3 regions of the Nocardia sp. bgisy134 genome follow, and region 3 is predicted to be linked to each of the others. Evidence: riboswitches for the same ligand, from Rfam matches in the RefSeq annotation. Region 3 holds a riboswitch; each other region holds the start of a gene.
The links. Region 3 has a riboswitch for S-adenosylmethionine ahead of AC3ERS_RS06010 (bifunctional o-acetylhomoserine/o-acetylserine sulfhydrylase). Riboswitches for the same ligand answer to the same signal wherever they lie in the genome.
Positions count from the first base shown of each region.

Region 1: another riboswitch for S-adenosylmethionine. It lies ahead of AC3ERS_RS14060 (aminotransferase class V-fold PLP-dependent enzyme); the one in region 3 lies ahead of AC3ERS_RS06010 (bifunctional o-acetylhomoserine/o-acetylserine sulfhydrylase).
Region 2: another riboswitch for S-adenosylmethionine. It lies ahead of AC3ERS_RS03950 (amino acid ABC transporter permease); the one in region 3 lies ahead of AC3ERS_RS06010 (bifunctional o-acetylhomoserine/o-acetylserine sulfhydrylase).

Region 1 covers NZ_JBYIRW010000006.1:301,204-308,292, forward strand. Annotated here, with positions in the region: gene AC3ERS_RS14035 (crotonase/enoyl-CoA hydratase family protein) at 1-273, opposite strand, end outside; gene AC3ERS_RS14040 (2-oxo-4-hydroxy-4-carboxy-5-ureidoimidazoline decarboxylase) at 453-782, shown strand; gene AC3ERS_RS14045 (YbaK/EbsC family protein) at 899-1,375, shown strand; gene AC3ERS_RS14050 (flavin reductase family protein) at 1,559-2,026, shown strand; gene AC3ERS_RS14055 (Uma2 family endonuclease) at 2,033-2,632, opposite strand; gene AC3ERS_RS14060 (aminotransferase class V-fold PLP-dependent enzyme) at 2,798-4,117, opposite strand; SAM riboswitch class IV at 4,164-4,277, opposite strand; gene AC3ERS_RS14065 (LysE family translocator) at 4,377-5,024, shown strand; gene AC3ERS_RS14070 (Pls/PosA family non-ribosomal peptide synthetase) at 5,173-7,089, shown strand, end outside.
Region 2 covers NZ_JBYIRW010000001.1:880,205-887,293, forward strand. Annotated here, with positions in the region: gene AC3ERS_RS03925 (ABC transporter substrate-binding protein) at 1-203, opposite strand, end outside; gene AC3ERS_RS03930 (LLM class flavin-dependent oxidoreductase) at 200-1,279, opposite strand; gene AC3ERS_RS03935 (GNAT family N-acetyltransferase) at 1,276-1,794, opposite strand; gene AC3ERS_RS03940 (ABC transporter substrate-binding protein) at 1,799-2,758, opposite strand; gene AC3ERS_RS03945 (amino acid ABC transporter ATP-binding protein) at 2,842-3,615, opposite strand; gene AC3ERS_RS03950 (amino acid ABC transporter permease) at 3,612-4,616, opposite strand; SAM riboswitch class I at 5,025-5,118, opposite strand; gene AC3ERS_RS03955 (hypothetical protein) at 5,454-6,191, shown strand; gene AC3ERS_RS03960 (glycosyltransferase family 2 protein) at 6,257-7,089, opposite strand, start outside.
Region 3 covers NZ_JBYIRW010000002.1:546,626-553,714, reverse strand. Annotated here, with positions in the region: gene AC3ERS_RS06025 (NADP-dependent isocitrate dehydrogenase) at 1-1,155, opposite strand, end outside; gene AC3ERS_RS06020 (MFS transporter) at 1,518-3,011, opposite strand; gene AC3ERS_RS06015 (TetR/AcrR family transcriptional regulator) at 3,149-3,901, shown strand; SAM riboswitch class IV at 3,954-4,064, shown strand; gene AC3ERS_RS06010 (bifunctional o-acetylhomoserine/o-acetylserine sulfhydrylase) at 4,152-5,480, shown strand; gene metX (homoserine O-acetyltransferase MetX) at 5,483-6,631, shown strand; gene AC3ERS_RS06000 (DUF3017 domain-containing protein) at 6,757-7,002, opposite strand.

The DNA of each region.
Region 1 (7,089 bases), on a different contig from region 3:
GAAATCGGTGCGCGGGGCGGCCAGCGCCTTGTCGGCGAGCAGCGGACCGAAGGTGCCCGCCATGGCGGGCAGGTCGAGCCCGTAGGAGAAGTGCTTGCCCGAGCCGGTGAGCACGATGGCGCGCACCTCGGGATCCGCGTCGAGCTCGCGGAAGATCTCGGGAAGTTCCCGCCAGAAGTCCGGGCCCATCGCATTGCCTTTGCCGGGACCGGTCAGCGTCACCTGCGCGACGTGGTCCTTGGTCTCGACGGTGAAAGCCTGCCAATCAGTCATTTGTACAGCGTATACGCTCCGCGCCCGTCCGCTCCGGCGGATCCGCGGCGGCAGTGGGACGAGGCCCGGCGCGGTCTGTAAATCCTGTGCAAAACATCTGCATCGCACTGGTTCCCGCCTCGAAGAGAGGCGGATCATTGTCACGTCAGCAAACCAACGCACCGGGTTGGGAGGCAATCATGCTGATGCATCATGGAATCGGCCTCGACCGCTTCAACACCCTGTCGCACAATCGCGCCGTACACGCCATGTTCGAATGCTGCGGCAATGTCACCTGGGCGGTCACGCTCGCCGACGCGCGTCCCTATCCGGATCGGGACGCGCTGCTGGCCAAGGCCGACGTCGAGCTGCTCGCGCTCTCCCCCGACGATCTGGATCGCGCGCTGGAAGCCGTTGTCCACGAGGGGATCTCGCCCGGCGATCCGCATTGCGTCACCGAGCTGGCGCGGATAACGAGGGAGCGGATCACCACCATGCTCGGACCCGCCGAGGGCTATCCGGAGTACTGACCGATGCGCCGGCCCCGCGTACCGCCCGCAATCGCGCCCCGGCCACGGCCGGACGAAGTCCGTCGAGAATTCGCGCATGGCCGGAACGGAGCCGCCGGTCCGCTTACCCTGGATCCATGAGCAGGGCCCAGCTACCTCCGGTCGCCTGCCGAGTCGCGGACACACTGATCGCGCGCGGCCATCACGGCGTCATCCTCAGCCAGCCGACACCCACCCCCACCGCCGCCGACGCGGCGCGCGCCCTCGGAGTCGAGGTGGGCGCGATCATCAAATCGCTGGTGTTCCTGCTCGACGAAGACCCGGTGCTGCTGCTGGTCTCCGGCGCGCACCAGGTGGATCTGGAGCAGACCGGCGCGCGGCTGGAAGGCACGCTCACCCGCGCGTCCGCCGAATTGGTGCGCCAGGTGACCGGACAGCCTCTCGGCGGCGTCGCGCCGGTCGGGCATCCGGCGAACCTGCCCACCTGGGTGGACAATGCGCTGGCCAGGCACCCGGAGGTGTGGGCGGCTGGCGGGCATCCGAACACGCTGTTCCGCACGTCGTTCCGCGAGCTGATCCGGATCACCGCGGGCCTGCCCATCGATGTGGACTGAGTCTCACATCCTCCCGCGACCTGCGGGTTTCCCGGGCGAACGGCAATCGAACAACAATTGCCCGGCCCGGCGCGGGCGGATCGGGCGTAGCTTCGTCATGTGACCGAAGCACCGCCCCCGCCCACCGGCGTCCGGATCCCCGACGATCTGAGCGGAATCACCGCCGAGCAGTACCGCGCGTCCATGCGCCACTACCCGGCGGGTGTCACCGTGGTCACGCTCTGCTCCGAGAAGGGACCGGTCGGCTTCACCGCCACCTCGTTCGCCTCGCTCTCGCTGGAACCGCCGCTGGTGTCGTTCAACATCGCGCACACCTCGTCCAGCATGGCCGCGATGCTCGACGCCGATTCGGTGGTCATCCACTTCCTCGGCGAACACCAGCAGCACATCGCCAAGCGCTTCGCCCGCTCCGCCGAGGAGCGCTTCACCGACCGCTCCCTGTGGACCACCCTGGACACCGGCGAACCCGTCCTGCACGGCACCCCGATCTGGATCCGCGCCCTGGTCCAGCAGCTCATCCCCATCGGCGACCACACCTTCGTCGTCGGCCTGGTCACCCGGGTCCACGACAACACCGACGAAAAACCGGCCGCCGCACCGCTGCTCTACTACAACGGCCGCTACCACCGCCCGTCCTCGCTGGAGGACTGAGCGGATTCAGTCACCGTCCAACTCCTTGAACGCGACCTCCATCGGGAACGGACCCGTCAGTCGCAAGGCGTCCTGATGCGTTTCGGCGAGCCGATAGGTGCGACTCGCCCAGTCCAGTCGGTACTCCTGAACGATCTTCACGCGACGCTCGGCGTCGAGGTGCACCACCAGATAGAGCGGAATCCCCTCGTGCGCGTACTCGGCCCGCTTGTCGACGGTGTCGGTGTACTCCGAACCCGGTGACACGACCTCGACGACCAGCAGCGCGTCGGCGGTGGTGAGCTTGCGGTCCTCCTCGACGCACCGGTGCAGTACCACATCGGGCCTGCGGAAGGAGAACCCAGGACTACCCGGCCTGCCGTTGACGTAGTGCATCTCGAAATCGGTGACGACTCCGGTGCACGGTTCGGCCGGGCGCGCCCGCTCCAAAGCGTTGGCCAGCCGCCGAGCCACATTGTTGTGCTGGAAACTGCCACTGCGGCAGAAGATGACATGACCGTCGAGCACTTCGATCTGACGCTGCACATCCTCCGGCAGCGCGTCGTAGCCCGCCTCGGTGATGAGCAACGCACCCGGATCGGTCGCCCACGCAGGCAGATTGCTCATGCCTGCGCCTCGCTGACGCTCGGCTCCGGCATGCGCATAGCGCGCTGGCACATGATTCGCTCACTCCGTTCGCTCAACGGCCAACCTCAGGTCGGGAAACGGTCTCGCCGATACTATCCCGCCGAGACCGCTCCCAACCGGCCGCGAAGCCGCGCCGCAGCGCCCCTAGGCGACGAGGCAGGGGGCGGCGCCGGTGGCGGGGTCGGCGGTGAAGGGTCGGGTTTCGGGGTCGGGGTTCCAGAGGCCGTCGGTCTGGGCGTAGTTCCAGGAGGGGCCGTGGTGGACGAGGGTGGCGACGGCGGCGACGAGGCGGTCGACGTCGGCGGAGGTGGTGCCGAGGCCGATGCTGGCGCGCAGCGCGCCGTCGAGGCCGAGGCGGGCGAGCAGCGGGTGCGCGCAGAAGCGACCGTCGCGCACGCCGATGGCGTGCTCGGCCGAGAGATAGGCGGCGACGTGACCGGGCGCGAAACCGGCGACGGTGAAGGCCACGATGCCGACCGAGTCGGGGCCGTCGGACCAGATGCGCAGCGTCTCGACGCCGGGGATGGCACACAATCCGTCGCGCAGACGGTCGGCGAGCAGGCGCTCGTGGGCGGTCAGCGTCTCCGGGCCGATCGCGGCGAGCGCGTCGCAGGCGGCGGCGAGCGCGGCCACGCCGAGCACGTTCGGCGAACCCGCCTCGTGGCGTTGCGGCGCGGGCGCCCACTCGGTGCGCTCGGCGCTCACCGCGCGGACCGCGCCGCCGCCCGCGAGATAGGGCTCGGCCTTGTCGAGCCAGTCGCGGCGGCCGACGAGCACGCCCGCACCGAACGGGGCGTACAGCTTGTGGCCCGAGAAGGCGAGGTAGTCGATCCCCTTTTCGCGCAGACTGATTCGCCGGTGGGGGGCGAGCTGGGCCGCGTCGACCAGAATGCGCGCGCCGCACTGGTGCGCGATGTCGGCCAGCCGCTCCAGCGGCAGCACCTCGCCGGTGACATTCGACGCCCCGGTGACCGCCAGCAGCGCAGCGGGCTTGCTGCACAGCTCGGCCACCAGCGACCGGATGGTCTCGGCGACGGTGTCGGCGGCGCGCACCACGCGGCGACCGTTTCGCGTCCAGGGCAGGAAGTTGGCGTGATGCTCGATATCGAGCACCACCGTGTCACCGGGCACACACGCGGCGAGCAGGTTCAGCGAGTCGGTGGTGTTGCGGGTGAACACCACCACCTGATCGTCGGCGGCGTCGAGGAAACGGGCGACCGAACCGCGCGCGGCCTCGTAGCACTCGGTGGAGATGCGGGAGGCGTAGCCCGCGCCGCGGTGCACGCTGGCGTAGTAAGGCAGCAGCCGCTGAATCCGGTCGGTGACCGGGGCCAGCGCGGGCGCGCTGGCGGCGTAGTCGAAGTTGGCGTAGGTGCGGGTTCCGCCCTGGACGAGCGGCACCGGCAGGTCGTCACCCGACACGCGGGCGAGGGCGGCACAGGTCTGGCCCACAACAGCAGTCATCACGTGATCCCGTCGGGTCAGGGACTCGCAATCGGGAGATTCGCCGAGTCCGCGCTTGCCGCGCCCGGTCGGACGGCGGCCAGGTCGTCACCCGGAGCACCCCACCGCGGAGGAGGGTTGCCGACCAGCTAGCCGGGGCTTTGCGCTGATACTCGTGACCTGTTCCGAGACTGACAGACCGCCCGCCGCTCTGTCAACCGCCGGATTTCGCGGCCGAAAGTCGGTTGCGCCGGGCAGCGAACTGCGTTCCACTCGAGGGGTGACGCCCTCCCTGCTGATCGGCTTCGTCGGCTTGTGCGTCCTGCTGTCGCTCACGCCGGGGCCGGATTCGTTTCTGGTGCTACGCTTTTCGATCGTGGACGCCCGTCCCGGCATCGCCGCGGCGGTGGGTTCGGCGCTCGGTGGCCTGGTGTGGGCGGTGATGGTGGCCGCGGGGGTCGCCGCACTGCTGGAGCAGTCCGCGACGGCATATCGCGCGCTGAAAGTCGTCGGCGGAATCTATTTGGTGTACTTGGGAATTCGCACGCTGGTGGAGTTGCGCAAGCGACGGGCGCGCTCCGATGCCGAGCTCGATTCCGGCGCGTCGGCAGGCGGCGCGAAAGCCGGTGCGCCGACGGTTCGCTCGGCGTTCACGGCGGGCGTCGTCTCGTGTCTGTTCAATCCCAAGGTCGGCCTGTTCTACCTGGCCGTGCTGCCCCAGTTCATGACCGAAGTCACGTTCCTGAACACCCTCGCGCTCGGCGCGGTCGAATGCACCGTCGCCGCCGTCGAAATGATCCTGCTCGCCCTGCTCGCCTCCCGCGCGGTGGCGTTCTTGCGCAGCCCGAAGGTCAGCGATCGGCTCGAGCAGGCCAGCGCGGGCATTCTGACCGCGCTCGGTCTCGGGACCGCGGCCTCGGCGGCCTAGCGACGTGCCGATCGCAGGCACACCGCGCGCCGCTGCCGCGCCCGGGGATTCACCGATACCGCGGGTACCGTGGTCAGTTGGTCACCGTGGCGTTTGCCAATCGGTAACCCTCATGTGAAACAACCGTCGGGAAATGCAAGGCAGGTCTATGAGAGGTGGGCCGGACGTGATGCTCCAGCCGCAGGTAGAAGCCGCGGCGGGCGAGAGCCCGACGACCGGAAGGTCGCAGTCCGACCCCCTGCTGCGTGGCGCGGCAACGCCCCCGCCGCGGACTCTCGTCGACATCCTGACGGCGACCGCGCACACCCATCCCGACGCGCACGCCCTCGACGACGGCGAGATCCTGATCACGTATCGCGAACTGCTCGCCGCGATCGAGGCCCGCGCGGCCGAGCTGTCCGCGGCAGGCGTGCGCGCCGGCGACCGAGTCGGCGTCCGAATGCCCTCGGGCAGCAGCGATCTCTACGTCACGATCCTGGCCGTGCTGTGGGTGGGCGCGGCGTACGTCCCCGTCGACGCCGACGATCCCGACGAGCGGGCCCGGCTGGTCTTCGGCGAGGCGCGAGTCAGCGCCGTCGCCACCGCCGACGGTATTCGCTCCGGCACCGAAACAACTACCACCGCAAAGCAATCCGATATCGCGCCACCCAGCCCCGAAGACGACGCCTGGATCATCTTCACCTCCGGCTCCACCGGCACTCCGAAGGGCGTGGCGATCACCCACCGCAGCGCCGCCGCCTTCGTCGACGCCGAGGCGCGACTGTTCCTGCGGGACGCGCCGATCGGGCCCGGCGACCGGGTGCTCGCCGGTCTCTCGGTCGCCTTCGACGCCTCCTGCGAGGAGATGTGGCTGGCCTGGCGGCACGGCGCCTGCCTGGTGCCCGCGCCGCGCGCGCTGGTGCGCACCGGCGCCGATCTCGGCCCCTGGCTGGTTCGCCGCGAGATCAGCATCGTCTCGACGGTGCCGACGCTGGCCGCCACCTGGCCCGCCGAGGCGCTGGAACCGGTCCGGCTGCTGATCTTCGGCGGCGAGGCCGTGCCGCCGGAACTCGCCGAACGCCTTGCGGGCAACGCGGATTCGGTGCGCGAGGTGTGGAACACCTACGGCCCCACCGAGGCGACCGTCGTGGCGTGCGCGGCACTGCTCACCGGCGAGCCGCCGATCCGCATCGGACTGCCCTTGGACGGCTGGGATCTGGCCGTGGTCGACGCGCAGGGCAACCCCGTCGGCGAGGGCGAATCCGGCGAACTCGTCATCGGCGGCGTCGGTCTCGGCCGCTATCTCGATCCGGCCAAGGACGCCGAGAAGTACGCTCCGCTCGCCACGCTCGGCTGGGAACGCGCCTACCGCAGCGGCGATCTGGTCCGCAACGAGCGCGCCGGTCTCGTCTTCCTCGGCCGCGCCGACGACCAGATCAAGCTCGGCGGCCGCCGCATCGAACTCGGCGAGATCGACAACGCGCTCCAGCATCTGCCCGGCGTCACCGGCGCGGCCGCCGCGATCCGAACCACCAAGGCGGGCAACAAGATCCTGATCGGCTATCTCACCGGGCCGGACGGCGATTTCGACGTGCACGCCGCGCGCGAGCTGCTCGCCGACCAGCTGCCCGCACCGCTGGTGCCGCGCCTCGCGGTGGTCGGGGAACTGCCGACCCGCACGTCGGGCAAGGTCGATCGCGACGCGCTGCCGTGGCCGCTGCCCAAGGCCGCGCCCGTCGAATCCGACGACGACGGTCTCTCCCCCACCGCGCGCTGGGTCGCCGGACTGTGGGACGCCATCCTCGGCGCCGAGGCGACCGGTCCCGATACCGATTTCTTCGACCTCGGCGGCGGCTCCCTCGCCGCCGCCCAGTTGGTCACCGCGCTGCGCGAGCGCTATCCACGCATCGCCGTCGCCGATCTCTACGACCACCCGCGCCTCGGCGCGCTCGCCGACCTGCTCGATGCCAGCGCACCGGCCGCCGCGGTCGAGGAACGCACGGTGCGTCCCACCCCGCGCCTGGCCCAGTGGGTGCAAGTGCTCGCCACGGTGCCGCTGACCACCCTGACCGGCTTGCAGTGGCTG
Region 2 (7,089 bases), on a different contig from region 3:
ACGTAGATGGTCTGGTTGGTGCCTGCCTGCGCCGGATCCGAGCAGGTCGGCGCCTGGGACAGCCCGTAGCGCAGGGTGCCGCCCGGGCGCGGCGGACCCGCGTCGCCCCCCGGCGCGCTCGAATCGCTGCCGCAGGCGGCCAGGGCGCTCGTCGCGGCGAGCGCGCCGACCAGCGCGAAAATTCGATGGCGGGTTCGGATCACGGTGTCACTCCAATGAGTTCGCTACTTGCGGTGTCGGCGGCCAACGGCCTGCTGGGAATTCGGCGGCGCAGCTCTGGCGCCACCTCGGATTGGAAGAGTTCGAGGCTGTCGCGGTGCTCGGCCACGGTGCGCCCGTCGCGCTCGGCGGACAGGTGGATCACCTCGTGACCGAATCGCTCGTATTGGCGGCCGACCTTGTCGATGACCTGTTCCGGGCTGCCGATCAGTGCGGAGCTGCGGTCGACGAAATCATCGAGGGTCTCGAACACGATGGGTAGACCGAGCTTTCGGCTCAGCGCCAGCCGTGCCTCGAAGATCGGACGGTAGGTGGTCAGCGCCTCCTGCGAGGTGCGCGCCACGTGGAAGCCCGCGGTGCCCGCCCCGACCAAGGCGTCGGCCGGGTCGTGTCCGTAGTGCTCCCACCGCTCGCGGTAGTGGCGGACCAGTTCGGCGTAGGGCTCGATGGGGTTGGTGACATTGGCCGAGAACAGCGGGTCACCGTGGCGCGCGGCGAGTTCCACCGAATCGCGGCTGGTCGCGCTGCCGTGCCAGATCCGGATGCGGGGCTGCAGCGGGCGCGGCAGCGCCTTGGCGCGCTCCAGCGGCGGACGGAATTGTCCCGACCAGGTGACGCTGTCGCTGGTCCACAGCTGCCGAAACAGCTCGTAGCCTTCGCGATTGCGCTCCCACTGATCGTCGGTGGTGACGTGGAACAACTGTGCCTGCGCCGCGCCGTTGCCCTTGCCGATGATCAGTTCGAGGCGTCCGGCCGCCAGGTTGTCCAGCGTCGAGTAGTCCTCGAAGGCGCGCACCGGATCCAGCAGGCTCAGCGTCGTCACCGCGGTGAACAGCGTGATGCGCGAGGTCACGGCCGCGATGTGGGACAGGAGCACCGGCGGCGCCGCGGACAGGAACGGATCCTCGTGACGCTCGCCGACGGCGAAACCGTCGTACCCGAGATCCTCGGCGAGCCTGGCCTGCTCGACCACGGACCGCAAGCGCTCCCTGGTCTCCGGCACCACGCCCGTCCGCGGATCCGGCACCCGCGTCACCAGCGTGAACAACAGGAACTTCATGCCGTCGCCTCCCATGCGCCGAGGTCGAGGAACTTCTCGAACGAGTGCGGCCCGACCTCTTCCGCGGGCAGCGCGGGATCGTAGAGCGCGGTGTACCCGGCCGCCAGGTACAGGCCGACCGCCTCCGGCTGGCGCGGTCCGGTGGTCAGGTGGATACGCCGGTAACCGCGGTCGGCGATCTCGGTCTCCAACCGCTCCAGCACGAACCGGCCGAGACCCTGCCTGCGGTGCTCGCGGGCGGTCCAGATCCGTTTGAGCTCAGCGGTGGTCGCGTCCAGCTGCTGGAAAGCGCCGCCCGCCACCGGTTCTCCGTCCTGGGTCACCACGAGCAGCCCGCCCTCGGGCGGCGCGAAGTGCGCGGCCGGATACCCGCGCAGATCGGAGTGCACCTCACCCGGGGTGCGGCCGTAGCGGCTGCTGTACTCGAGCGCCAGCTCGGCGAGCAGCGGCGCGGCCAGCGGGTCGTCCTGGGCGATCCAGTGCGCCCTGCGGATCGTCGATATTCCGTACGGCATCGGATCACCGCTGCTTCGGCAGGCCGGGCGGATTGATCCGCGATTCGGTGACGGCCTCGGTCTGGAGTCCCCAGCGGTCGATGACCCGCTGATAGAGCCCGGACTCGATGGCGTGCCGCAGCGCCTTCTGCACCGCGCCGATCAGCCCGTTGTTCTTCTTGGTCAGCACCCCGATCTCGCCCTGCAGCGCCTCGCCCGCGCCGGAGAAGGTCGCCACGATCTTGGTCTGGTTCGCCGTGCTCACGTGGTAGATCGCCGTCGGATTCGGGCCGAGATAGCCGTCGAGCCGCTGCGAGGCGAGCGCCAGGTAGTAATCGCTGGTCTTGTCGTAGTAGGCGATCTCGATCGCGGGCAGTCCCTCGGCGCGGTTCTGCTCGTTCCACTTCACCAGCAGCTGTTCCTGGTTGGTTCCGGTGCCGACGCCGATTCGCTTGCCCGCCAGGCTCTTGCGGTCCTGGTATCGCAGATCGCTTTTCGCGGGCACTTCCAGCGCGACGTTGTCGTGGCGGTAGGTGGCGAAGTCGTACTTCTCCTTACGCTCCTCGGTGACGGTCACGTTCGAGATGAACGCGTCCACCTCGCCCGAATCGACGCGCACGAAGTTCTGCGACCAGTCGGCCACGCCGGCCACCAGTTTCAATCCGAGGATGTCGGCGACCAGCGAGGCGAAGTCGACCTCGGAGCCGGCCACCGTCCTGTCGTCGGTGGCGTAGAAGCGCAGCGGCGGCGCGGTGCCGGACGCGCCGGTCACCACGAGGGTGCCGCGGTCGCGGATGGCCTGCGGGACCTCGGCGGCGATGGCGCCGACCTTGTCCGCGCGGATGCGCCCGGACTGCTCGGGCGACAGGTCGAACGCGACCGTGCCGTCGGAGGAGACCTGCAGGTCTTCGTCGGGGTCGGTGCCGCACGCGGTGACCAGCAGTGCGGCCGCGGCGAGTGCGCCGACCAGGGCGGAGAGCTTCATCGGGAACCTGTTCGTGACTGGGAGCGTCGGGGCGCTCGGCGGACCCGGCGCGGGAGCGCCGGCCGGACCGAGCGCGAAGACGCTCAACGGACTCGGGAAAGAAAAGCGCGGGTGCGCGGATGCCGGGGGTTGTCCAGGACCTCGCCGGGCGGGCCCTGTTCGACGATCACGCCCGCGTCGAGGAACACGACCGTGTCGGCGACCTCACGGGCGAAACCGATCTCGTGCGAGACGATCACCAGCGCGGTGCCGTCGTCGGCCAGATCGCGGATCACGTCGAGCACCTCGCCGACCAGCTCGGGGTCCAGCGCCGAGGTCGGCTCGTCGAACAGGATCACCCTGGGCCGCACGGCCAGCGCCCTGGCGATCGCCACCCGCTGCTGCTGCCCGCCGGACAGCCTGCGCGGATAGGCGTCGGCCAGTTCGTCGATGCCGACCCGCTCCAGCAGCGCCTTCGCCTCGCGCTCGACCTCGGCGCGGTCCCTGCGCTGGGCGGTGAGCGGCGCGAGGGTGACGTTCTCCAGCACCGTGAGATGCGGAAAGAGGTTGAACTGCTGGAAGACGAAACCGATGCGGGAACGCTGCTTGCGGACGTCGCGGTCCGAGAGCGGATGCAAGACGTTGCGCCGCAGGCGGTAACCGATCAGCTCGCCGTCGATGTGCACGGTGCCCGCGTCGACCGGCTCCAGGTGGTTTAGCACCCGCAGCAGGGTCGACTTGCCCGATCCGGACGGCCCGATTACGGCCACCACCTCGCCCGCGCGCACCGTCAGGTCGATGCCGTGCAGGATCTCGGTGCACCCGAACGACTTCCGCACGCCGTTGACCTGCACGGCGGGCGTCTCCAGCGCGGTCATCGGGTCGCTCCCCGCGGCGCGGCGGAACCGGACTCGGCGATCTCGCGGACTCGCTGACGCAGCTTCCGCCATGGCGTCGGCGGCAGGGTGCGCTGCGCGCCCTTGGCGTAGTGGCGCTCGATGTAGTACTGCGCCACCATGAGAATCGTGGTCAGCACGATGTACCAGACCGTGGCGACCATGAGCAGCGGCACCACCCGGCCGTTGCGGCCGTAGATCACCTGGACCTGGTAGAACAGCTCCGCGATCGCCATCACCGAGACGATCGAGGTGCCCTTGAACAGGCTGATCACCTCGTTGGTCGCGTTCGGCACGATCGAGCGCATCGCCTGCGGCGCCACGATGGTGCGGAACTGTCGCAGGCGCGGAATGCCCAGCGCCGCCGCCGCTTCCAGCTGGCCGGGATCGACCGAGATGAGCCCGGCGCGGATGATCTCGGCCGAGTACGCGGCCTGGTGCAGCGCGAGACCGATCACGGCGGCGGTGAATCCGCTGATCACGCCGTTGACTTCGAAGGTGAGGAACGACGGTCCGAACGGGATGCCCAGCGAGAGAGTCTGATACAGGTAGGCGATGTTGAACCAGAACAGCAGCTGCACGATCATCGGGATCGAGCGGAATGCCCAGATGTAGACCCACGCGATCACCTGCAGCACCGGATTGTTCGACAGCCGCGCCACCGCGAGCAGGGTGCCGATCAGGAAGCCGAGCGCGGTGCCCCACAGGGTCAGTTCCAGGGTCACCCGCAGTGCGGTCAGAACCGACTGCGCGGTGAAGTATTTCGCGAACGTCGGCCAGTCCCAGCCGGGGTTGGTGACCAAGCCGTGCACGAACTGGACGAGCAGGACCAGAGCGACCGCGCTGACCACCCAGCGCCACGGATGGCGGGTGCGCGCGACTGTGGGAGCGGTCTGTGCGCGGTCGGAATCGGCGCTGAGTTGCGCGACGCGGTCACCGGTCGACGCCGCGGTGTCGGGTGTCGCCGTGGCGGCGTCGGCCACCGCGTCGGCGAGCTGTGCGTCGGTGAGCTCTGCGTCGTCGAGTTGTGTGGCGTCGAGTTTCGCGGTGGCGTCGCGCTGTGCGGTGACGTTTGGCTGTGCGGTCGCGTCGCGCTGTGCGATGACGTCTGGCTGTGCCGTGACGCTGCGCTGTGCGGTGGTGTGGCCGGGTGTGGAGCCGGGTGGTTCGGCGTCGGACGCCGCGGCGGCGTCGGGTGCGAGAGACGCACTCATGTTCGGGCCCTTCGGAAGATCTCAGACGACCGCGCCTGGCGCTGGTCGGGTCGTCACCCGGCCAGCGACGGGTGCAAGGTCTGGCGCGTCAGCGCGAACAGCTGGCTGGGGTGGGACGGCAGGTCGTGTCGGGGTGTCGCGTCCGGCGGGCGCCACTGCGGGGGCAGATCATTCGGTCCTCCATCGTTCCTGGCGGAAGCACCCGCACCCGGTGGCCGGGGGGTTGCTGCGACGTCGGCGAGCCAGGTCTCTCAGTCGCTCTGGATGGTGTTGCGGACCCCGGTCCGCTCCGGGTGCAGCAGGGGTCGAGCCGAATCATCATGCGGATCAGGGCCGGAGCCGGACAAGGTTAGAAATCAGGGTGAGCACAGCCCTTTCGCCGCGCATCGCGGAGTGTGATCATTTGCGCGGTCGGCGGTTCCCGCACCGGATACCGCGAAGCGCTTGTCGTCGCGACGCCTCCAGCGCAAGCCAACGCTCCAGCGCAAGCCGACACCCCAGCGCAAGCCAACACCCCAACGCAAGCCGACGCGCCGAAAGCTTGCCAATTCGTGAAACGGCTGCTGAGCGAGTTTGCCGGAGTACGGTGTCCTCACCGTGCCGACGATGAGGAGCACCGCTGTGACTTTGTTGCGCCGCTTCACCACTCTCACCGCCGCCGCGACCGGCTCGGTCGCGCTGGCCTTCGGCGTTTGCGCCCCCGCCGTGGCGGCGCCCGCCCCCGCGCCCGCCGCCCCTGCGGCCTCGGCCGAACTGCCCGGCAAACAGCAGGCAGCCGCGCCCGGCGATCTGCTCGGCGCCTATCAGTCCACCGTCGAGGCGCTGCGCGGCTTCGGCATGGAGCCGTTCCTGTATCCGACCGCCGCCGCCTTCTGCGGCAACGGCAGCACTTTCGGTATGGTGCCCGCCGTTGCCGGTGCGATGCCGGGCCCCTGGCCCAAGACCACCGTCTCCATTCCCGGCCTGGATCTCACGGCGGTGAAGTCCGGTCAGACCATGTTCACCTTCGTGCCCTACGGCCTCGGCGCGGAGAGCCGCAACACCGCGGGCATGCAGGTGGCCTGGCTGAACGTGAGCAACGGACGCAGCGGCATCACCCAGATGGGCCCGCTCGCCGACATCTTCCGCACCATGGTCCCCGCCGCGGTCCCCGTCGAGCTGCGCGCGCAGACCGAACGCGCCATCCAGGACTTCTTCTTCGCCGCCCTTCCCGTCGGCGGTATCCGCGCGGTCCCCGTCGACACCGGCAAGGGCACCGTCCTCGCCGCGGTCTTCGGCAGCGTCGACAACGGCGATCGCACCTGCTTCTTCCTGCCGACGGTCGGCATCACCTCGGTGCCGTAAAGCCTGGCGGCACACCTGTTCACCGGACACCGGCTCGGTCCTCGGACCGGGCCGGTGTCGTGTGTTCAGCCCGCGTCGACCAGCGCGCGGCCCTTCCAGCGCAGCGCGCCCCGGCGTCGGGCGCGATGCGATCGCAGGACGAGGCGCTGGTACGCGGCGATGGAGAAGGGGTGCGCCGCCGCCGCGCATACGTCGGAAAGACGGAGGGGGCCACCGGATTCGAGCGAGCGGGCCAGCAGGCGGCCGGTGACGGCGGCGGCGTAGCCGAGCGCTCCGGCCCGGCGCGTCGCTCCGCTGCCGAGAAGTGCGGCCAGCGGGGGAAACCAATAGCCAAGGGCCAGTACCGTTCCCACGGCCGCGGCGGCCGAGCCGGAACCGCCGTAGGCGGACCAGAGCCAGCGTGTGTAGCCCGCCTCGACCTCGTCCGCGCCGCGATACATGCGGGTGCGCGCGAGCGGTCCCGCGGCGACGAGATGGGTGGTGCGACCCGCGCGGCGCAGGGCGCGGGCGATGTCGAGATCCTCGGTGGGGCTGCCCGCTACCGCGGCGTGACCGCCGACGGCGCGGTAGGCGTCGGTGTCGAAGGCGAGGAACTGGCCGCAGGCGACGGCCGTCGAGGGGCGGTGGCCGCGGTTGCCCAGCACGATCGGCAGCGTCGACGCCCAGGACCAGCAGAGCAGCGGCTGCACGAGCGCCTCGGCGACGGTCTCGGCCCGCTGGGCGGGCCACGGGGAGATCAAGGCCGCGCGCCGATCGCGGACCGCGCGCGCCGCCGCCGCGACGGCTCGCGGGGCCAGCCGCACATCGGCGTCGAGGAAGACCAGGATCGGCGCGTCGGCGAGTTCGGCGAGGCGGGCGCACGCCGCGGCCTTGCCGGTCCAGCCCGGCGGCGGATCGG
Region 3 (7,089 bases):
ACCCTGGTCGCCGCCGACGAGCAGCGCGAGGTCCTTGGTCATCTGGCCGCCCTCGACGGTCTTGATGACGACGTCCTCGAGGGTCTGCGCGAAGCCGATCACCTCGGGGGTGTTGTCCAGCTTGCCGCGGTGCTCGAGCCCGCGGGTCCAGGCGAAGATCGACGCGATCGGGTTGGTCGAGGTCGGCTTGCCCTGCTGGTGCTGGCGGTAGTGCCGGGTGACGGTGCCGTGCGCGGCCTCGGCCTCACAGGTCTGGCCGTCCGGGGTGAGCAGCACCGAGGTCATCAGACCCAGCGAACCGAAGCCCTGGGCCACGGTGTCGGACTGCACGTCGCCGTCGTAGTTCTTGCAGGCCCAGACGTAGCCGCCCTCCCACTTCATGGAGGAGGCGACCATGTCGTCGATGAGACGGTGCTCGTAGGTCAGGCCCGCCGCATCGAACTGGCTCTTGAACTCGGCGTCGAAGACCTCCTGGAAGGTGTCCTTGAACATGCCGTCGTAGGCCTTCAGGATGGTGTTCTTCGTCGACATGTACACCGGGTAGTTCTGCTGCAGGCCGTAGTTGAACGACGCCCGCGCGAAGTCTTCGATGGACTTCTTGAAGTTGTACATGCCCATGATGACGCCGCCGTCCTCCGGCATCTTCACGACCTCGTGCACGATCGGCTCGCTGCCGTCCTCGGGGGTGAAGGTGAGGGTGACGGTGCCCGCCTCGAAGACCTTGAAGTCGGTGGCGCGGTACTGGTCGCCGAAGGCGTGGCGGCCGATGATGATCGGCTTGGTCCAGCCGGGAACCAGTCGCGGAACATTGGAGATGATGATCGGCGCGCGGAAGATGGTGCCGCCGAGAATGTTGCGAATGGTGCCGTTGGGCGAGCGCCACATCTTCTTGAGGCCGAACTCCTCGACGCGGGCCTCGTCCGGCGTGATCGTGGCACACTTCACGCCGACGCCGTGCTTCTTGATGGCGTTGGCCGCGTCGATGGTGACCTGGTCGTCTGTCTTGTCCCGGTATTCGATGCCCAGGTCGTAGTACTCGAGGTTCACGTCGAGGTACGGGTGGATCAGCTTGTCCTTGATGAACTGCCAGATGATCCGGGTCATCTCATCACCGTCGAGTTCGACGACGGCGCCTTCAACCTTGATCTTGGACATGGATCTTCGTGTCCTCCTAGGATGGTGCCCTTATTGCACGGCCAGGCGAAGACGCTTGTGAGCGGACCCCAGCTGTTCAACAGACAACGTATATGTACCGCGTTGTTTGCGGGACGTGTGGTGCAAGCAAGACAAGCGTACTGCTGCCGACGATCTCACCGTGCGGGGAGGGCCCACTGTGCGGACGACGCGCCGAGTTACCGACGAGTAGCCCCCCTGTGACCCCAACCACTTTCTCCATAATGTCATCCCGGGGCGATCGACCACTCCGACCTGGGCGGGAACTGGACGACCGCCGGAGGCGACACCGCCCGCGCACCGGATCTGCGAGGATCCGATGCGCGGGCTATGCCCGGTCCGAATCAGACCGCGATCGGAATCCGAGCGCCCTCCTCCGCGTCCTCGGCGAAGTGCTCCGGTCCGGCCTTGATCATCAGCGCGATCACCGGGATCGCGGCGAGGAAGAAACCCGCACCGACGTAGAACGCGACGTCGTAGCTGTGGATGGCGGCGCGGGCGGCCAGGTCGCTGACGGTCGGGTTGTCGGCGAAGTAATCCTTCGCCGCCTGCACCGAGATCGTGGTGAGCAGCGCGGTGCCGACCGCGCCGCCGACCTGCTGGGCCGCGTTGAGCAACGCGCTCGCGACACCGGCGTCGGCCTCGTCCACCCGGTGCAGCGCGACCGCCTGCATCCCGACGAACAGCGGACCCATGCCGAGCGCGATCAGCAGCTGGGCGGGCAGCACGCCCGCGGCATAGCTGTCGCCGTAGCTCAGCTGCGCGAGCCAGATCAGCCCGACCACGCCGAGCGCGGCGCCCACCACCATCAGCGGCCGCGGCCCGAGCTTCGGCAGCAACGCGCTGGTGACGCCCGCTGAGATCGCGATGCCCGCGGGGAACGGCAGGAACGCGACACCGGCCTTCAGCGGCGAGTAGCCGAGCGTGACCTGGAAGTAGAAGCTCAGGAACAGGAACATCGCGAACATCGCGATGGGGATGAGCAACGCGGCGAGCAGCGCGCCGCCGCGGTTGGTCTCCCCGGGAATGCGCAGCGGCAACAGCGGATTCGAGGAACGACGCTCGATCACGACGAACGCGATCAGCAGCGCGAGCCCGGCCGCGAGCAGCCCGAGGGTGCCGCCCGAGGTCCAGCCGTGCTCGGCGGCGCGGCTGAAGCCGTACACGATGGCGATCAGGCCTGCCGTCACGGTGACGGCGCCGGGCACGTCGTAGCCGCCGGTCCGGGCGACGGGCACGTCCTTGATCACGAACGCGAGCGCGCCGACCAGCGCGATGATCGCGATCGGGGTGTTGACCAGCAGGGTCCACCGCCAGGACGCGTATTCGGTGAGCGCGCCGCCCGCGATCAGCCCGATGGCCGCGCCGCCCGCGGAGATGCCCGCGAACACCGCGAAGGCCCGGGCCCGTTCCTTCGCCTCGGTGAAGGTCACCGAGACCAGCGCGAGCGCCGCGGGTGCGAGCAGTGCGGCGAAGGCGCCCTGAAGTCCCCGGCCCGCGAAGAGCTGAGCGCCGTTCTGCGCCAGACCCGCGAGCGCCGACGCGGCGGCGAAGCCGACCAGGCCGACCATGAAGATCAGGCGGCGGCCGAGAAAGTCGGCCAGACGGCCGCCGAGCAGCAGCAGTCCGCCGAAGATCAGTGTGTACGCGGTGAGGGCCCATTGCTTGTCGCCCTCGCTGATGCCCAGGTCACGTTGCGCGAATGGCAGCGCGATCGTCACGATGGTCGCGTCGAGGACCACCATCAGCTGGGCCAGACCGATCACCCCCAATGCCAGCCAGCGGGCCGAGTCGCGCCGGCCCTCCGGCACGTGCACGGCTGTCGAAGTCTCGCTCACTTTGTCTCCTCAATCGTCCGAAGTGGCGTGGCAGCAATCCTGTCATCGGCCGACATTTGGCGTCAATAGAAAAATGTCGCAGTCAGACATTTGCCTGGATAGGACAGTTGATGTGGGATCTGCGTTACAGTGGGGAGATGCTCGAATCACCGACGCCGAGTCCGGACACGGTCGGCAATCCCGCCGTGACCGGGGACAACGCCGCGCCTGCGAACCGAGGATGCGGCGATACCGCGATGCGAGAACGCCCGATCGGCCTGCGCGAGCGCAAGAAGCAGCAGACCAGGATGCGGATCACGAGCATCGCGCTGGAGCTCTGCGAGGCCCAGGGCTTCGACGCGACAACGGTCGAGCAGATCGCCAACGCGGCCGACGTCTCGCCACGCACCGTGAACCGCTACTTCGAGACGAAGGAGGACATCGTCCTCGCGCCCGTCCTCGACTTCGGCGAAATGGTTGCCGACAAGTTGCGAGAAGAGCCGTGTGGCGGCAACGAACTGCGCGCGCTGTGCAATGCCTACCTGCGGGTGATCGATGACGCTGCCACCGAGAACTCGCCGGTCTCGTTCCGCAGGTTTCAGCAGATGCAGCGGATCGCGCGCGACTGCCCTTCGGTCAACAGCCGCGCGCTGGAGTTCGCCGACAACAAATCCGACGCCATCACCGCCGTGCTGGCCGAGCGCCTCGACACCACGCAGGGGGCGCTTTCCGTCCGGCTGATCGTCTCCACCTGGCAGATGCTGTGCCATTTGGCGATGGACGCGCACGATGCGCTGATCATGGACGGCGATCCGGCCACCGCGGTGCGTGCGTCGAAGGAGACCTTGCTCGACGCGTACGCGGAGTTCATGCGGGTCTGCACCGAACCGCCTGCCGAATCGGCGAAGTGAGATCGGCTACGAATTTCGGTCATTGACCGCCCGCCAGCTACCATGTCCGTCAGGTCATGAGTGCCAGCGCCAAGCCCCGGCTCGCTGGACGGCAACCCTCCAGCAGCGGTGGGGTGCTCCGGGTGATGACCGGGCCCTCGACGGTCGAGGGCAAGCGCGCTGTCAGGAGGTTCCCGGAAATTGTGTTGTTGTGGATAGACCGCATTCCCGATCTCGTTAGTTCCGGCGAACAACTCTTGTGGAGCATGACATGACCGACCCCGTCGCGGCCGAGTTCGATCCTGCCCTGTGGTCCTTCGAGACCAAGCAGATCCACGCGGGCCAAGCCCCCGATCAGAGCACCGGCGCCCGCGCGCTGCCGATCTACCAGACCACCTCCTACGCCTTCCGCGACACCGACCACGCGGCCGCGCTGTTCGGGCTCGCCGAACCGGGCAACATCTACACCCGGATCATGAACCCGACCCAGGACGTGGTCGAGCAGCGCATCGCCGCTCTGGAAGGCGGCGTCGCGGCACTCCTGCTGTCCTCAGGGCAGGCCGCCGAGACCTACGCGATCCTGAACCTGGCCGCCGCGGGCGACCACATCGTGTCCAGCCCGCACCTCTACGGCGGCACCTACAACCTGTTCCGCTACTCGCTGCCCAAGCTCGGCATCGAGGTCTCGTTCGTCGAGGACCCGGACGATCTCGAGCAGTGGCGCGCCGCGATCCGGCCCAACACCAAGGCGTTCTTCGGCGAGACCATCGCCAACCCGAGCAGCGCCGTGTTCGACATCCCCGGCATCGCCGAGGTCGCGCACGCCGCCGGGATCCCGCTCATCGTGGACAACACGGTCGCCACCCCGTACCTGATCCAGCCGCTGTCGCACGGCGCCGACATCGTGGTGCATTCGGCCACGAAGTACCTGGGCGGGCACGGCACCGCTGTCGCGGGCGTGATCGTCGACGGTGGCGCCTTCGATTGGACCGTCCGCGACGACAACGGCGAGTCCCGCTTCCCCGGCTTCACCACCCCGGACCCCAGCTACCACGGCGCGGTCTTCGCCGATCTCGGCGCACCCGCGTACGCGCTGAAGGCCCGCGTGCAGCTGCTTCGCGATCTGGGCGCGGCGGTCTCGCCGTTCAACGCCTTCCTCATCGCGCAGGGCATCGAGACGCTCAGCCTGCGCGTCGAGCGCCACGTCGCCAACGCGCAGGCGGTCGCCGAATTCCTGGCCGAGCACCCCGCCGTCGAATCCGTCTTCTACGCGGGGCTGCCCGACTCGCCGTGGCACGAGCGGGCCAAGCGGCTGGCGCCGAAGGGGACCGGCGCGATCGTCTCCTTCGAACTGCGCGGCGGCGTCGACGCGGGCAAGAAGTTCGTGGACGCATTAGTCCTGCACAGCCACGTCGCTAACATCGGGGATGTGCGTTCTCTCGTGATCCACCCGGCCTCGACTACGCACTCCCAGCTGACGCCCGAGCAGCAACTGGCCTCCGGCGTCACCCCGGGACTGGTCCGTCTCGCCGTCGGCATCGAGGGAATCGACGACATTCTGGCCGATCTGCGCGCCGGATTCACGGCGGCGACGACGTGACCGTGAGCACCGATCAGAGCCCCGCCCGCCCGGCGTCCGGTGTCGACCTGCTGCCACCGCCGGACGGTCGGCCGGGCGTGATCGCCATCGGGGACGTGCGGCTGGAAAGCGGCACGGTGATCCCGGACGTGCACCTCGCGGTGCAGCGGTGGGGCGAACTCTCCCCCGCCCTGGACAATGTGGTGCTCGTCGAGCACGCTCTGACCGGTGACTCGCACGTCGTCGGCACGCCCGACGACGTGCACTCGCAGCCCGGCTGGTGGGAGGGCATGGTCGGACCGGGCGCGCCGGTGGACACCGACGAATGGTGTGTCATCGCGACCAACGTGCTCGGCGGCTGTAAAGGCAGCACCGGACCGTCCTCGCCCGCGCCCGACGGCGAACCGTGGGGCTCGCGTTTCCCGGAGATCTCCATCCGCGATCAGGTGACCGCCGAGGCCGCGCTGCTGGATCTGCTCGGCATCGAGCGGCTCGCCGCGGTGGTCGGCGGCTCGATGGGCGGCATGCGGGTGCTGGAGTGGATGATCGGCAAGCCCGAGCGGGTGGCCGCGGCGCTGGTGCTCGCCGTCGGCGCCCGCGCCACCGCGGACCAGATCGGTACCCAGACCACCCAGATCGCGGCCATCAAGGCCGATCCGGACTGGCAGGGCGGCGACTATCACGACACTGGCCGCACGCCGAGGACCGGCATGGGCATCGCCCGCCGCATCGCGCACCTGACCTACCGCACCGAGGGCGAACTCGACCACCGCTTCGAGAATCGGGCGCAGGGCTCCGAGGACCCGTGGCGCGGCGGCCGCTACGCGGTGCAGAGCTATCTCGACCACCAGGCCGAAAAGCTCTGCAAGCGTTTCGATCCCGCCACCTACGTGCTGCTCACCGAGGCTATGAACCGGCACGACGTCGGTCGTGGACGCGGCGGAATCCGAGCGGCGCTGGCCGCGACGCCGGTGCCGTGCGTGGTGGGCGGCGTCGACTCCGACCGCCTGTACCCGCTGCGCACCCAGCAGGAACTGGCCGACGCGCTGCCCGGCTGCGATCGACTGGAAGTAGTGCATTCCCGCGACGGCCACGACGGATTCCTCACCGAGGCCGCGGCCGTTTCCAAACTGCTCATCGAGACCATGCGCCTGGCGCGCGAGAACCGGTAGCCACAGCCTCCCCGTCGCACGAGACCAGCTGGGACACAGCGGTTTCGCGCGTCGCTGTGCTTCTCGGCCGGTGCCACCCAACCAGCGCGCGCCGTCCAGCGACGGCGTCGAAACGCTCGGAGGGATCAGCCGACACCGAGGGTGTTGATGGTGGCCGCCAGGAAGACGATGGCGGAGCCGAGCAGGCTCAGCGCGCCGACGTCGAACGGTTTGCTGCGCACCGCGAGCAGCCCCACCCGCGCGCTCGGCAGGCACAAACGGAAGGTCGCGGCCAACAGCGTCGCACCGCCGAAGAACAACGCGCCGCGGCGCCAGCGATCCGAGGCCACGAACACCACCGCGACCAGCACGACCAGCATCACGGCCACCATCGGCAGGTGACAGCGCAGGAACTGCGCGGCACGGCTACCGCCTGCGTGTCGTCCGGCGGACGCGTCGACATCGGTCACGGCACCGAT